3 regions of the Leuconostoc sp. UCMA20149 genome follow, and region 1 is predicted to be linked to each of the others. Evidence: predicted binding sites of a transcription regulator. Region 1 holds the regulator's gene; each other region holds the start of a gene.
What was found. The regulator HrcA, encoded in region 1, represses chaperone genes, less so after heat shock. The targets are predictions, from matches to a motif close to TTAGCACTCNNNNNNNNNGAGTGCTAA.
Positions count from the first base shown of each region.

Region 2: groES (co-chaperone GroES) is a predicted target of HrcA. The motif match lies at 2,296-2,322, and genes of this name have one in related genera.
Region 3: FF105_RS02275 (ATP-dependent Clp protease ATP-binding subunit) is a predicted target of HrcA. The motif match lies at 2,563-2,589, and genes of this name have one in related genera.

Region 1 covers NZ_VJYC01000005.1:21,638-26,205, forward strand. Annotated here, with positions in the region: gene truB (tRNA pseudouridine(55) synthase TruB) at 1-191, shown strand, start outside; gene ribF (riboflavin biosynthesis protein RibF) at 194-1,141, shown strand; gene hrcA (heat-inducible transcriptional repressor HrcA) at 1,263-2,288, shown strand; gene grpE (nucleotide exchange factor GrpE) at 2,306-2,866, shown strand; gene dnaK (molecular chaperone DnaK) at 2,946-4,568, shown strand, end outside.
Region 2 covers NZ_VJYC01000010.1:41,988-46,555, forward strand. Annotated here, with positions in the region: gene FF105_RS08250 (YitT family protein) at 1-630, shown strand, start outside; gene FF105_RS08255 (GNAT family N-acetyltransferase) at 706-1,161, shown strand; gene FF105_RS08260 (EamA family transporter) at 1,272-2,096, shown strand; gene groES (co-chaperone GroES) at 2,352-2,636, shown strand; gene groL (chaperonin GroEL) at 2,665-4,281, shown strand; gene FF105_RS08275 (PadR family transcriptional regulator) at 4,405-4,568, shown strand, end outside.
Region 3 covers NZ_VJYC01000002.1:44,381-48,948, reverse strand. Annotated here, with positions in the region: gene FF105_RS02280 (MucBP domain-containing protein) at 1-350, opposite strand, end outside; gene FF105_RS02275 (ATP-dependent Clp protease ATP-binding subunit) at 417-2,462, opposite strand; gene FF105_RS02270 (hypothetical protein) at 2,626-2,799, shown strand; gene FF105_RS02265 (rod shape-determining protein) at 2,888-3,895, shown strand; gene mreC (rod shape-determining protein MreC) at 4,002-4,568, shown strand, end outside.

The DNA.
Region 1 (4,568 bases):
TTTTGACTTGGCCTACTCACGTTCTCTCAGATGATGAATGGTTTGCCGTTAGAAATGGTCAAAAAATTGCCGATTGGGAACCAAGTTCATTTTTGAAACAACTTTATTATAACGATAAATTAAAAGCAGTCTATCAGTATGATGACAGTGAGCACGTTTGGCGTTCGCGTTATGTATTTGATAATCAATAAATATGACAGATATAATTAAACTTCACTATCCAATTCAAAATGATGTCGAGCCAATGCAACAAGTTGTTGCGATGGGCTTTTTTGACGGCGTTCATCAAGGCCACCAATCGGTAATCAGACATGCTAAGCGCGAAGCTGAGAAACGTCACGTTCCACTCGCTGTATTAACATATGATCCTCATCCGATTGTCGCTTTCAAAATGTTAACCCAACCATTACGATACCTAACCCCGTTGGATCAAAAAATTGAACTGATGTCTGTACTAGGTGTTGATCGCGTGTATGTCATGCGTTTTACATCTGCACTTGCGAATTTATCAGCACAACAATTTGTGGATGAGATATTAATGCATTTAAACCCCGTGGCAGTTGTTGCTGGATTTGATCACTTGTATGGTCCGGCACATACCAATAGTGACATGACGCATTTACAAGGTTATGCTGGCAAACGATTTGAAGCAATTACTGTGCCAAAATGCAGCTTAGACGATCAAAAAATTGGTTCTTCACGAATCAGGAAATTACTTGACGATGGAGATGTTGATGAGGCGGCGAAACAATTGGCGCGAATCCACACGACAACGGGGATGATTGTTCATGGCGAGGCGAGAGGGCGCGAACTAGGTTTTCCAACTGCTAATATTCAAACGCCAGAACAAGAATGGCTACCAGGAATTGGCATCTATGCCGTCAAAATTGAAATTGCGGGTCAGTGGTTTATTGGCATGGCAAGCATTGGCAGAAACGTCACTTTTGGTGACAACAGACCAGTGACGGTGGAAATCAACATTTTAAATTTTCATAATGAAGTTTATGGTGAAGCAGTTAAGGTAGCCTGGTATCATCGTTTGCGCGGTGAGGTTAAATTCAATAATGCCGAGGAACTAATTGAACAACTTATTAAAGACCAAACGGCGACGCAACAATATTTTGAGACACTTGAAGAATAATCAAGTGTCTTTTTTGGCACTCTTATAAAAAGAGTGCCAAAAAGGGTTGCTTTTTTGAAAAATAGGTGTATCATAAAAGATGTTAGCAGTTAAAAAAAAGAGTGCTAAAAGGAGTGATGAGATGGCACTGACCGACAGACAAAAGTTAATTTTGAGTGCTATCATTTATGAATATACTCAGACTGCTCATGCGGTTGGTTCAAAAAGCCTGCAAGAGCAACTTAATATTAAAGTGAGTTCTGCTACTATTCGTAATGAGATGGCGACACTAGAAGCTGATGCTTTTATCAAAAAATTACACACTTCTGCGGGTCGAGTGCCATCTTACGAGGGTTATCGGTATTATCTTGACCATTTGATGGTCACCCGCAAGGCTTCTCCGCAAGATGTTCGTGCTGTTATTCAATCTTTCCGAGGCAATTTCCATGAAATTGATGACTTGTTGGATGAAACAGCAAGAACACTTTCAGCACTAACTGGCTATACGGCTTTAATTCTTAAACCTAAGCGTGTGGATATTAAAGTTTCTGGCTTCCGTCTCGTACCATTAGAGGGGCACCAATTAATTGCGGTTCTTGTGACTAATGACGGTAAGGTAACAAGCCAAACTTTCAAACTACCAAACGAAATGGCAATTGAATCTTTGGAGGGCATGGTTAAATACATTAACGAGCAGATGGTTGGTCGACCAGTTAATGATGTTCTAAAAATGATGCAATCTGATGAGTTGCCGACTCAAATGAGTCGCATGATTCAAACGCCGGCGGCGTTCTTGCAATTGTTTGGTGATGTATTGGCTCGTTCCGTTGGCGATAATGTTCATATTGGTGGCAGGCTCAACGTCCTTGATTTCAGTGGTGAAACTGGTGTTAATAATATTAAGCAACTGCTTGAGTTTCTCACTAATGCAAGAGCGGTTAGGCAAATTGTGACACCCTCCGCGCAAGTCCAAATTAAAATTGGTCGAGAAATTGGCGAAAAACTGCTTTCCAATTTCAGTTTGGTTACGCGAGATTTCTTGGTACCTAATCAAGGTAGTGGTGTTATTGCTTTACTTGGTCCAATACCGATGGCGTATAGTAAAAATGCGTTACTAATTGACGCTTTCGGAGAAGCACTAAGTCAAAAGATGATTGAATATACATAATTTAGGAGGTCACACCTGTGACAGATAAAAACGAAGAAGTGGTTGAAGAACAAGTTGTTGACGACGAGGCGACAACGCAAGAAGTTGAAGCTGATGTTGATGACTTGCAGACTGATGTCGATCCAAGACAGTCACAAATTGATGAGCTGACTGCCAAGGTTACTGAATTAGAAGATAAATTACTTCGATCTCAAGCAGAAATTCAAAATATTCAGCAACGTAATGCACGTGAACTGCAAAGTATTCGTAAATATGACGGACAACGCTTAGCAACGTCAGTGTTGCCAGCAGTTGATAACTTAGAACGTGCTTTGGCAGTTGAAGCGGATGACGCAGTTGCTAAGCAAATTAAGACAGGTGTTGAAATGACACTTAAAACATTGACTCAGGCTCTAACGGATAATGGTATTGCTGCAACAGGTAAAGTTGGCGACACTTTTGATCCGACGAAACATCAGGCCATTCAATCTGTTGACAGTGATGAAGTTGAAGTAGATCAAATCGCACAAGTTTTGCAAAAAGGTTATACATTGCAAGACAGAGTTTTGCGCCCAGCGATGGTTGCGGTTGCAAAATAATTACTATGGTGATTCAGCGCTGGCACCACACCTTAAAAAGACTAACTAATTAATTAAAAAGTAAAGGAAGAATATATTCATGTCAAAAATTATTGGTATTGATTTAGGAACTACAAACTCAGCTGTTGCCGTCCTTGAAGGTGGCGAACCAAAGATTATTACGAACCCAGATGGTGGTCGCACCACACCTTCAGTTGTGTCATTTAAAAACGGTGAGAGCCAAGTTGGTGACGTGGCTAAGCGCCAAGCTATTACAAACCCAGACACAATCATTTCAATTAAGTCACACATGGGTGAAGCTGGTTACAAGGTTAAAGCCAATGGTAAAGACTATACACCACAAGAAATTTCAGCAATGGTTTTGCAATACATCAAAGGATATGCTGAAGACTACTTGGGTGAAAAAGTTGATAAAGCAGTAATTACAGTGCCTGCTTACTTTAATGATGCACAACGTCAAGCAACTAAAGACGCTGGTAAGATTGCCGGTTTGGAAGTTGAACGTATCATTAACGAACCAACTGCAGCTGCTTTGGCGTATGGCTTAGATAAATTAGACAAAGATGAAAAGATTTTAGTTTATGATTTGGGTGGTGGAACATTTGATGTTTCTATTCTTGAATTAGGCGATGGCGTCTTCGAAGTATTGTCAACAAATGGTGATACTCACCTTGGTGGGGATGATTTCGATAACAAAATCATTGACTACTTAGCAGCGCAATTTAAAGCTGAAAATGGCATTGATTTGAAAGATGACAAGTTGGCTTTGCAACGTTTGAAGGATGCCGCTGAATCAGCAAAGAAGACATTGTCTTCAGCTAACGAAGCACAAATCGATTTGCCATTTATTGCTTCAGGTGATCAAGGCCCATTGCACTTGCAAACATCTTTGACACGTGCTAAGTTTAATGAATTGACAGCTGATTTGGTTAAGAAAGCGGAACAACCAGTTTTGAATGCTTTGAAGGATGCGGGCTTGTCATTCTCAGACATTGATGAAGTGATTTTGAATGGTGGCTCAACACGTATTCCAGCCGTTCAAGAATCAGTTAAAAAATTGACTGGCAAAGAACCAAACCATTCAATCAACCCTGATGAAGCTGTTGCTTTAGGTGCTGCTGTTCAAGGTGGTGTGATTACTGGTGATGTTAAAGATGTTGTGTTGCTTGATGTGACGCCTCTATCATTAGGTATTGAAACTATGGGTGGTGTCTTCACAAAGTTGATTGATCGCAACACTACGATACCAACATCAAAGTCTCAGGTCTTCTCAACTGCGGCTGATAATCAACCTGCAGTTGATATTCATGTGTTGCAAGGTGAACGTTCAATGGCTGCTGATAATAAAACATTAGGACGCTTCCAATTGTCAGATATTCCAGCTGCAAAGCGTGGTGTACCACAAATTGAAGTGACATTTGATATTGATCGTAATGGTATTGTAAATGTCTCTGCCAAGGATTTGGGTACTCAAAAAGAGCAAAAGATTACTATCCAAGCCGCCGGTGGTTTGTCTGATGAAGAAATTGAACAAATGATGAATGATGCTAAGGCCAACGAAGAAGCCGATGCTAAGAAGAAAGAAGCGGTTGACACGCGCAATGAAGCTGATCAACTTATTTTCCAAACTGAAAAGACTTTGGAAGAAGTTGGCGACAAGTTGGGTGATGACGATAAAAAGCCAACCCAAGATGCTTTGGAA
Region 2 (4,568 bases), on a different contig from region 1:
TTGGCGGCAATCTTTTTGGATCGTGGCACCACAGCCCGCATTGCGTTGGGCAGTTTTTTATTACCTGTTTTACTGAAAATTACACCTAGTTTTCAAATTCTAACAGATCGTACCTTAGCTGTTTTGGTTGGTGGCAGTATTTTTGCTGTTGGTGTCGCACTTTTGTATCGTATTGATGCTTCGAGTGGCGGTACAGCTGTTCCACCGATGATTCTAAAAAAATACTTTCGTATTACACCAGCCTTGTCTTTACTAGCAATTGATACAGTAGTGTCATTAGGTAATTTAGTGACGCAAGGGCTTGAAGCGCTTATTTTAGCATTGTTTTCATTGGTAATCACGGCGTTTGTGATGAATTATATTGAGACAGGTTTAGACCGACGCAAAATGGTTTATATTACGACTAATGAGCGAATTGACGAATTAAAACAGTATTTGCTAGATGGGGACAAGGGTTTTACGATTATGGATGTTAGAGGCGGTTACATGGGTGATGGCCGAGAAATGTTGATGGTTGTCTTGGACAATCAAGAATACAATCATTTTCTACGAGGCATTCACGAGGTTGATCCCGAGGCGTTCACAATTGCGTATGACATTAGTGAAGCGCATGGCGGTACATTTCTTTAAAGGTATGAATTAGCCATTCATGTCTTTTTTGTTTTTTTATGAATATGCTAAGATGTTTAATGAGGAAAAAACATTATGAAACCCGAAATTACATTTTTGACTACTGACGACATTGCACAAGCAACAACGTTATATATTGACGTATTTTCGAAGGCACCTTGGTGTGAGCAGAATGACTATGACGATATTTTTCGCTATATCACACGTCTTTTACAAATGAATACTAATCGCTGCTATGTTTATAAAAAATCTGACCATATCATAGCCATGGCACTAGGGTATGTGAAACCTTGGCATTTGGGTGTTGAATATCAGTTGGATAATTTTTTTGTTGATGCGAACTATCAAGGACAAGGCGTTGGAACTGAATTACTCGCTTCAATCAAAAATGATTTGATAAAAAATGATATTCCTGCCATTATTTTAGAGACAGAAAGTCATACGCCGGCTGAAAAATTTTATCGGCATAATGGTTTTGATATGTTATCGGCGCAACGGTCACTAACATTAACTTGTCAACTAATTTCATAACTGTTGACCATAAAATGACATTTTTATCATTGATACTGCAATCTTAATAAAAAATGTGATAATATAAAATCACGTGTGAATTTTTTAATTTGGGGATTGAGGGTCATGATATGTCATCTTTTAAATGTATAATTTGTGGTATTATCAGTGCAACTTTATTTGGTATTAGTGGCATACTGGCTAGTATTTTATTTCGACAAGCGACGGTGGCACCAGAATGGCTAGTGGGCGTTAGAATGTTGTGTGCAGGTGCGATTTTACTTTGTGTGCTGACTTTCTTTACTAAAGAGGCTGTTTTTTCGGTTTGGCGGCATAAAAACACAGCATTTTTGATCATTTTGTTTGGTCTTTTTGGTGTTTTGCTGGCGCAATCAAGTTTCTTTTTGTCGGTTTATTATGGGGATGCAGCCACAGCAACAGTGTTGCAATCACTCGGACCGGCGATCATTGTTGTGTTGATGAGTATATTTAGTAAACGGTGGCCATCGCGCGTTGAGTTTGTTGCGATTGTTTTGGCATTATTGGGTGTCTTCTTGTTAGTAACTAATGGTGACATTAACCATCTGAAAATCAATCCAAGAGCACTTTATTGGGGTATTATATCAGCGTTTGGTTTGGTAGGGTATACCTTGATCCCAAAACCGCTGTTACATCAAACCCCACCTTTAGTTATTGTGGGTTGGGGATTATTAATAGGTGGACTGGTCGCTAATTTCATACATCCAGTGTGGCATATTTCGAGGGCTGTTGACTGGCAAGATTTCTGGATTGTTCTCGCAATTGTTTTATTTGGAACGTTGATACCGTATGCACTGTACGTCATGAGCCTAGCAGGTCTAAAACCATCGTCTGCTAGTTTGCTGGGCACGATTGAACCGTTAGTAGCAACGACCTTGTCGGTGACATTACTAGGGACTCACTTGAGAAGCTTGTAGTTGATTGGCATTTTACTCATTTTGTCAACGATTTTGTTGATTAGTTTACCGCTCAAAAAAATATTTACCAATAGAATCATAACTCGTGGGTGATAAAAAGACCGACGAGTTTTTTATTTAAAAATAGACGTTGAATTTTGATATTTTCAATCAAAAAATGTTGACATTTGCAACCAGCGTGATATACTAATAGTTGTAGTTAGCACTCACATATATAGAGTGCTAAAGCGAAAAAAATCTCGGAGGTATGAATCCATGTTGAAGCCATTAGGTGATCGTGTGATTATTGAAGTAACGGAAGCTGCAGAACAAACTGTCGGTGGGATTGTGTTGGCAAGTAATGCTAAAGACAAGCCTGTTACTGGCAAAGTTGTAGCTGCGGGAACGGGTTATGTCTTGAATGATGGCACAATTCGCGATTTGACAGTTAAAGTAGGCGATGAAGTCTTGTTTGATAAGTATGCAGGGCAAGAAGTGTCATTTGAAGGACAAGATTACTTGTCACTTCATGAAAAAGACATTGTTGCAATCGTTGAATAATAATCAAATCAAAGGAGATAGTTAAATCATGGCTAAAGAATTAAAGTTTTCAGAAGACGCACGTTCTAAGATGAAGGCCGGCGTTGATAAGTTAGCTGATACAGTTAAAACAACAATTGGACCTAAAGGTCGTAATGTTGTCTTAGAGCAATCTTATGGTGCACCAACCATTACTAACGATGGTGTGACAATTGCTAAGGCAATCGAATTAGAAGATCACTTTGAAAATATGGGCGCTAAGTTAGTTGCTGAAGTTGCTTCAAAAACTAACGACATCGCCGGTGATGGTACAACAACAGCCACAGTTTTGACGCAAGCTATCGTTGGTGAAGGTCTGAAAAACGTGACGGCAGGTGCTAATCCTGTTGGTATTCGCACTGGTATTGAAAAAGCAACGGCGGCAGCAGTTGCCAAGTTGCACGAAATGTCACATACGGTCAACACTAAAGATGAAATTGCCCAAATTGCTTCAATTTCAGCTGCTAATGAAGAAGTTGGTCATTTGATTGCTGAAGCAATGGACAAAGTCGGCAACGACGGTGTCATTACAATTGAAGAATCAAAGGGTATTGAAACAACATTGGACGTTGTTGAAGGTATGCAATTTGATCGCGGTTATATGTCACAATACATGGTTACTGATAATGACAAGATGGAAGCCAACTTGGACAATCCATATATCTTGATCACTGACAAGAAGATTGGTAACATTCAAGACATTTTGCCAGTTTTGCAGAGTGTCGTTGAACAAGGTCGTGCTTTGTTGATCATTGCTGACGATATTACTGGTGAAGCATTGCCAACATTGGTTTTGAACAAGATGCGTGGTACATTCAACGTTGTAGCTGTAAAAGCACCTGGATTTGGTGACCGTCGTAAGGCGCAACTTGAAGATATTGCCATTTTGACTGGTGGTACAGTAATTACCGATGATCTTGGTCTAAACTTGAAAGATGTTACAATCGAACAACTCGGATCAGCTGCTAAGGTTAATGTTACTAAGGACAATACAACTATTGTTGAAGGTGCTGGTGATAAGCAAGCTACAGCAGAACGTGTGGTAACTTTGAAACAACAAATTTCAGAAACAACTTCTGACTTTGATCGTGAAAAGTTACAAGAACGTTTGGCAAAGTTAGCTGGTGGTGTTGCCGTCATTAATGTTGGTGCGGCCACAGAAACTGAATTGAAAGAACGTAAGTATCGTATTGAAGATGCTTTGAATGCGACACGTGCTGCCGTTGAAGAAGGATTCGTTGCTGGTGGTGGTACAGCCTTGGTTAACGCCATTTCAGCTGTTGAGGCATTGTCTGAAACTGGTGATGTGCAGACTGGTATTAACACAGTGATTAAGGCGCTTGAATCACCAGTTCGCCAAATTGCTGAAAACGCAGGCTTGGAAGGCTCAGTCATTGTCAACAAGCTCAAAGATCAAAAAGAAGGCTTTGGTTACAATGCTGCTACTGACGAGTGGGTTGATATGATTGCTGCTGGTATCGTTGATCCAACCAAGGTAACGCGTTCAGCTTTGCAAAATGCCGCCTCAGTGTCAGCTTTGTTGCTAACAACTGAAGCAGTTGTTGCAGAACAACCTAAAGAAGAAGCACCTGCAATGCCACAAGGTGGTATGCCAGGTATGATGTAAGGACATATTTAACAGCAACCCGTAATGGGGTTGTTTTTTTATTTGAAAAAAACTTGACAAGTGTATCTAATAGATATAATATATTGGAATGGATATATCTATTAGATACACAAGGGGTGCTTTATGTATGAACTATATATTTTAGGTCAGTTGCTATTCACGGACCGCTCAGCATATAAATTACGTTTTGTCTTGGAAAATATTTTGGGCGCTCATCGAAAAGTTAGTTTTGGTGTTTTGTATCCCTTGCTGGACAAGATGAAAGCTGCTGGAACAATTGTGATGAC
Region 3 (4,568 bases), on a different contig from region 1:
ACGCGAAGGTGAGTGCTCCAATATTCTTTCGGAGAAATTGTGGTGCTAATTGGACTAAGATCACTAGGCGTGGGATAAACTGGCAGTTTGGTTAACGTTTCTACAAACATATCAATACGGTGTACAGCTCGCCAGTCATTAGGACGATAATATAAGACTGCTGTTTGTGGTAAATTACCAAAAACCCCTGTCAATTGACCAGAGCTATCAACATATTCATATTGTTTAATCGCGACAGGTGATACGTGGTAATCATTGCCAGATTCTCCGTCTAATCGACGTGGTTCCTGTAATAGTTCACCCGTTGCAATATCTTTATCGTAAACCCATACGGGTGCAGTATTTGCCATAGAATAATCCCCTTTGAATATGTCACCATTATATCACAAACAAAAAAAGACCCGCAGGTCTTCAATTTACTTTTCAATTCGGGCTGGCTCGTTTTGAACTTCGTTAATGGTAAAGTCTTGGTCTTGCCAATCGGCATACAATTGATGGACATTTGGATGAGCCAGATAATAATCAGCAATGCCATCGGCAATTTTGTCTTGTAACACTCGCCGCAACGGACGAGCACCCATTGAAGGATCATATCCTAAAGATACTAACTGCTTTTTTGCAGAATCACTCACTTCAATGTGTAGACCGTTTTCTGATAAATTATCGTTCATATTGTGCAACAATAAATCAACAATCTTAAGCAAGTCATCCTGTGATAGGGGTTGAAATTCAACGATATCATCAAAACGATTCAAAAATTCAGGTCTAAAATAATTTGCTAGACGCTGCATCAGTCGATTTTGAGTGTCCGCTTGTGCAAAGCCAACAGGTGAATTACCAGTATCTGTTGAACCGGCATTAGATGTCATAATAACAATTGTGTCCTTAAAGCTAACCACGTGACCTTGGGCGTCTGTCAAGCGACCATCGTCTAGAATTTGTAAGAACATATTCATAATATCGGGATGTGCTTTTTCAACTTCGTCAAATAGCACCAGAGAATATGGGTGACGGCGAACCTGCTCAGTAAGTTGACCGGCTTCTTCATAACCAACGTACCCCGCAGGCGCACCAATCATTTTTGAGGCAGTGTGTTTTTCCATGTATTCTGACATATCAAAACGAATCATTGCATCTTCACTGCCAAACATTTCTTTGGCAAGCTGCTTTGCAGTTTCGGTTTTACCGACGCCGGTTGGACCGACAAATAAAAATGAGCCAATAGGGCGACCCGATTTTGTCAAACCAATCCTGTTTCGGCGCACTGCTTTAGCGACAGTTTCAACAGCATTTTCTTGACCAATAACGTGTTTGGACAAATTTTTATCCAGATCTTGTAGTTGATTGGCTTCATTTTCTTTCAATTCGCCAACCGGAATATCTGTTTTTTCTTCAACGATATCTAAAATGTCTTTTTCATTAATGTTTTGTGGTTTCGACATTTCGGGATGTGCCTCAACTTGTGCTTTTTGTGACTCGAGTTGATTCACTTGATCACGCCAATAACTAGCTTTTTCAAAATCTTCCTTGTCAATTGCTTCTTGCTTGAGACGATCGGCGGCGTCGATTTTACCTTGAATCGTTTGTGGATCAGCAACATTCATAGTTAAGTTTTTACGTGAACCAGCTTCATCAATCAAGTCAATGGCCTTGTCGGGTAAAAAACGTTCTGGAATGTAACGATCGGATAAATCAACGGCAGCCTTTAAGGCATCATCTGTGTAAATGACATGATGATAATCTTGATATCGTTGGCGAATTCCTTGCAAAATTGTGAGTGTTTCTTCTTTAGATGGTTCTTCAACTTGGACTGGTTGAAAACGGCGAGCGATTGCGCCATCTTTTTCAATTTTACGATACTCATTTAAGGTGGTGGCACCAATTAATTGAAATTCACCACGAGCCAGAGCTGGCTTTAAAATATTGCCAGCATCCATTCCGCCCTCTGCGTTACCAGCGCCCATAATTTCATGAATTTCATCGATAAATAAAATGACATCATCATTGTCAGTCACTTCTTTCATCAATTGTCGCATTCTTGCTTCAAATTGCCCACGCATGCTCGTTCCTTGAACCAAAGCTGACATGTCGAGACGAATAACTTCTTTTTGTTGAAGCTTATCGGGTACTTTTCCTGCCACAATAGCTAAGGCCAAGCCTTCAACAACTGCTGTTTTACCAACTCCAGGCTCACCAATAAGTACGGGATTGTTTTTTGTACGTCGATTTAAAATTTCAATTGTTCGTGATACTTCATTGCCACGTCCAATAACGGGGTCGAGCTTACCGTCACGAGCTTGTTGAGTTAGGTTAATGCCGTATTCATCCAGCAATTGATGTTTGCTATTTTTATTCTTTTTTGATTGTGTATTTTGTTGACCTTGAACCTGTGCCATTTGCTCGTTCATAGCGCGGAACATGTCGTCTAAGTTATTAAAACCAAAGGGATCTTGTTGTGCCATATTTACTATATGTATGGCTTGTACGATATTGAAAGCCATACTCTCCTTTCATAGGTTATAAGACTATTATAACATAAAGCAAGCAAAAAAGTTCATTGAATTAGCACTCTGTAATAATGAGTGCTAAAAATAAAACGTGTTACAATTGTAGTTGAGGTGAAACATGGATTACACAATAGCATTGAATGACTTGCGTGATGGCAAGATAGATGAAATTAAAATCAACCCCGAGAACTTTCCAGCATTCCAAAAGGCGTGGGCGTTATTTGCGTACCAAAATGCGATTCGAGGTGTTGCACACGCCCACGGTCAGGTGACGTATGTCCGTGCAAATTAGTATACGAAAAGCAGGTTTTTTATGCTACAATGTTATAAGTTAAGTAAAAAATAATAGTATTTTAAATGGCAATTAAAGGGGCAGTGACGTGGCATTTTCATTTGGACAACGCAATGTCGGTATTGATTTAGGTACCGCAAACACTTATGTATATATTGAAGGTCGTGGCATTGTTTTGCGTGAGCCTTCAGTTGTCGCGCGTAACACTCAAACAAACGAAGTAGTTGCAGTCGGTTCAGAGGCAAAAGATATGTTGGGTCGCACACCAGCTAGTATTGCGGCTATTAGACCAATGCGAGATGGTGTTATTGCTGACTATGATACAACAGTTGCAATGATTCGTTATTATTTGCAAAAAGCCCTTGGGGGTCGTATAGGTAAGCCATATGTTACCATTGGTGTACCTTCTGGCGTGACAGCAGTTGAACGGCGTGCTGTAATTGACGCTGCTCGCGTTGCAGGTGCACGCGATGCCTACGTTATTGAAGAACCTTTTGCCGCTGCCGTTGGAGCAGGGTTGCCCGTTATGGATCCTACTGGTTCAATGGTTGTTGACATGGGTGGTGGTACAACGGATGTTGCGACAATTTCTCTAGGCGGTATTGTATCGAGTCGCTCAATTCGTATTGCTGGTGACAAGTTAGATGAAGCAATTGCCAATTTTGTACGTAATAAGTACAACGTTACGATTGGTGAACCAACTGCCGAACGCTTGAAAATTGAAATTGGTGCTGCGTCACTAGATTTGGCGCGTACTTTACCCAATGCAACCGTACGTGGTCGCGATTTGCTGACAGGATTACCAAAAACAATTGATGTTACAGCGGAAGATGTTGCTGCTGCTATTCAAGAGCCAGTGCAAGAAATTGTTGCAGCTATTCGTGAGACTTTGGAATCAACACAGCCTGAGTTGGCAGCTGATGTGATTGATCACGGAATGGTTCTAACTGGTGGCGGGGCATTGTTGCGCGACATGGATAAAATTATTCAGGAAGCGACTAAAGTACCTGTTCTGATTGCTAACGAACCACTAGATGCTGTGGCGATTGGTACTGGAGAGGCATTAAAGTCAATTGATGTCATGCGACAAAGTTAATCTTAATTTTGTGTTTTAGAGCGTGGCGCTTGCGCTACGCTTTTATATTTTTAAGTTATTTTGCGGTTAGTGGCATACGCTGCTACTTCACGTTTTGGGGAAAAACATGAAAAAAATATTTTCATCACGTACTGTAGTCACATTGATTGTTAGCATTATTGTGATCGTTAGTTTAATAGCAGGATCAAATTGGTGGGCTAAACGCACAAATACGCCCCCTTTTTTGCAGAGGTTTGGGAATGATTTGGCTGGGGGCGTCAGTCGCGTTATTGCTGTTCCTACAACGGCAATCGGTCGGACAGCCAACAGCATTGGAAACTTGCTTGATACTTTTGAAGAAAATAAAGCCTTAAAAGCAAAAATTGATGCTTTTGCGCAAGACAAAGTTAGGCTTCAAACTGTAGAAGAAGAAAATAAGTCTCTTAAAGAACAGTTAAAATTGAAAGCAACGTTAACAGATTATAAAACAATATCAGCTGTAACAATTAGCCGCTCGCCAACTACCTGGCAATCACAGCTTGTTATTAATCAGGGTTCGAACGCTGGCTTAAAAAAGGGTATGCCGGTTCTTGCTGGCGCTGGTATTATTGGACGTATTAGTGAAGTTAATACCACTAACTCAAAAGTCGCTTTAATTTCTGATACAAGTTCTGATGCTAATCGATTTGCTATC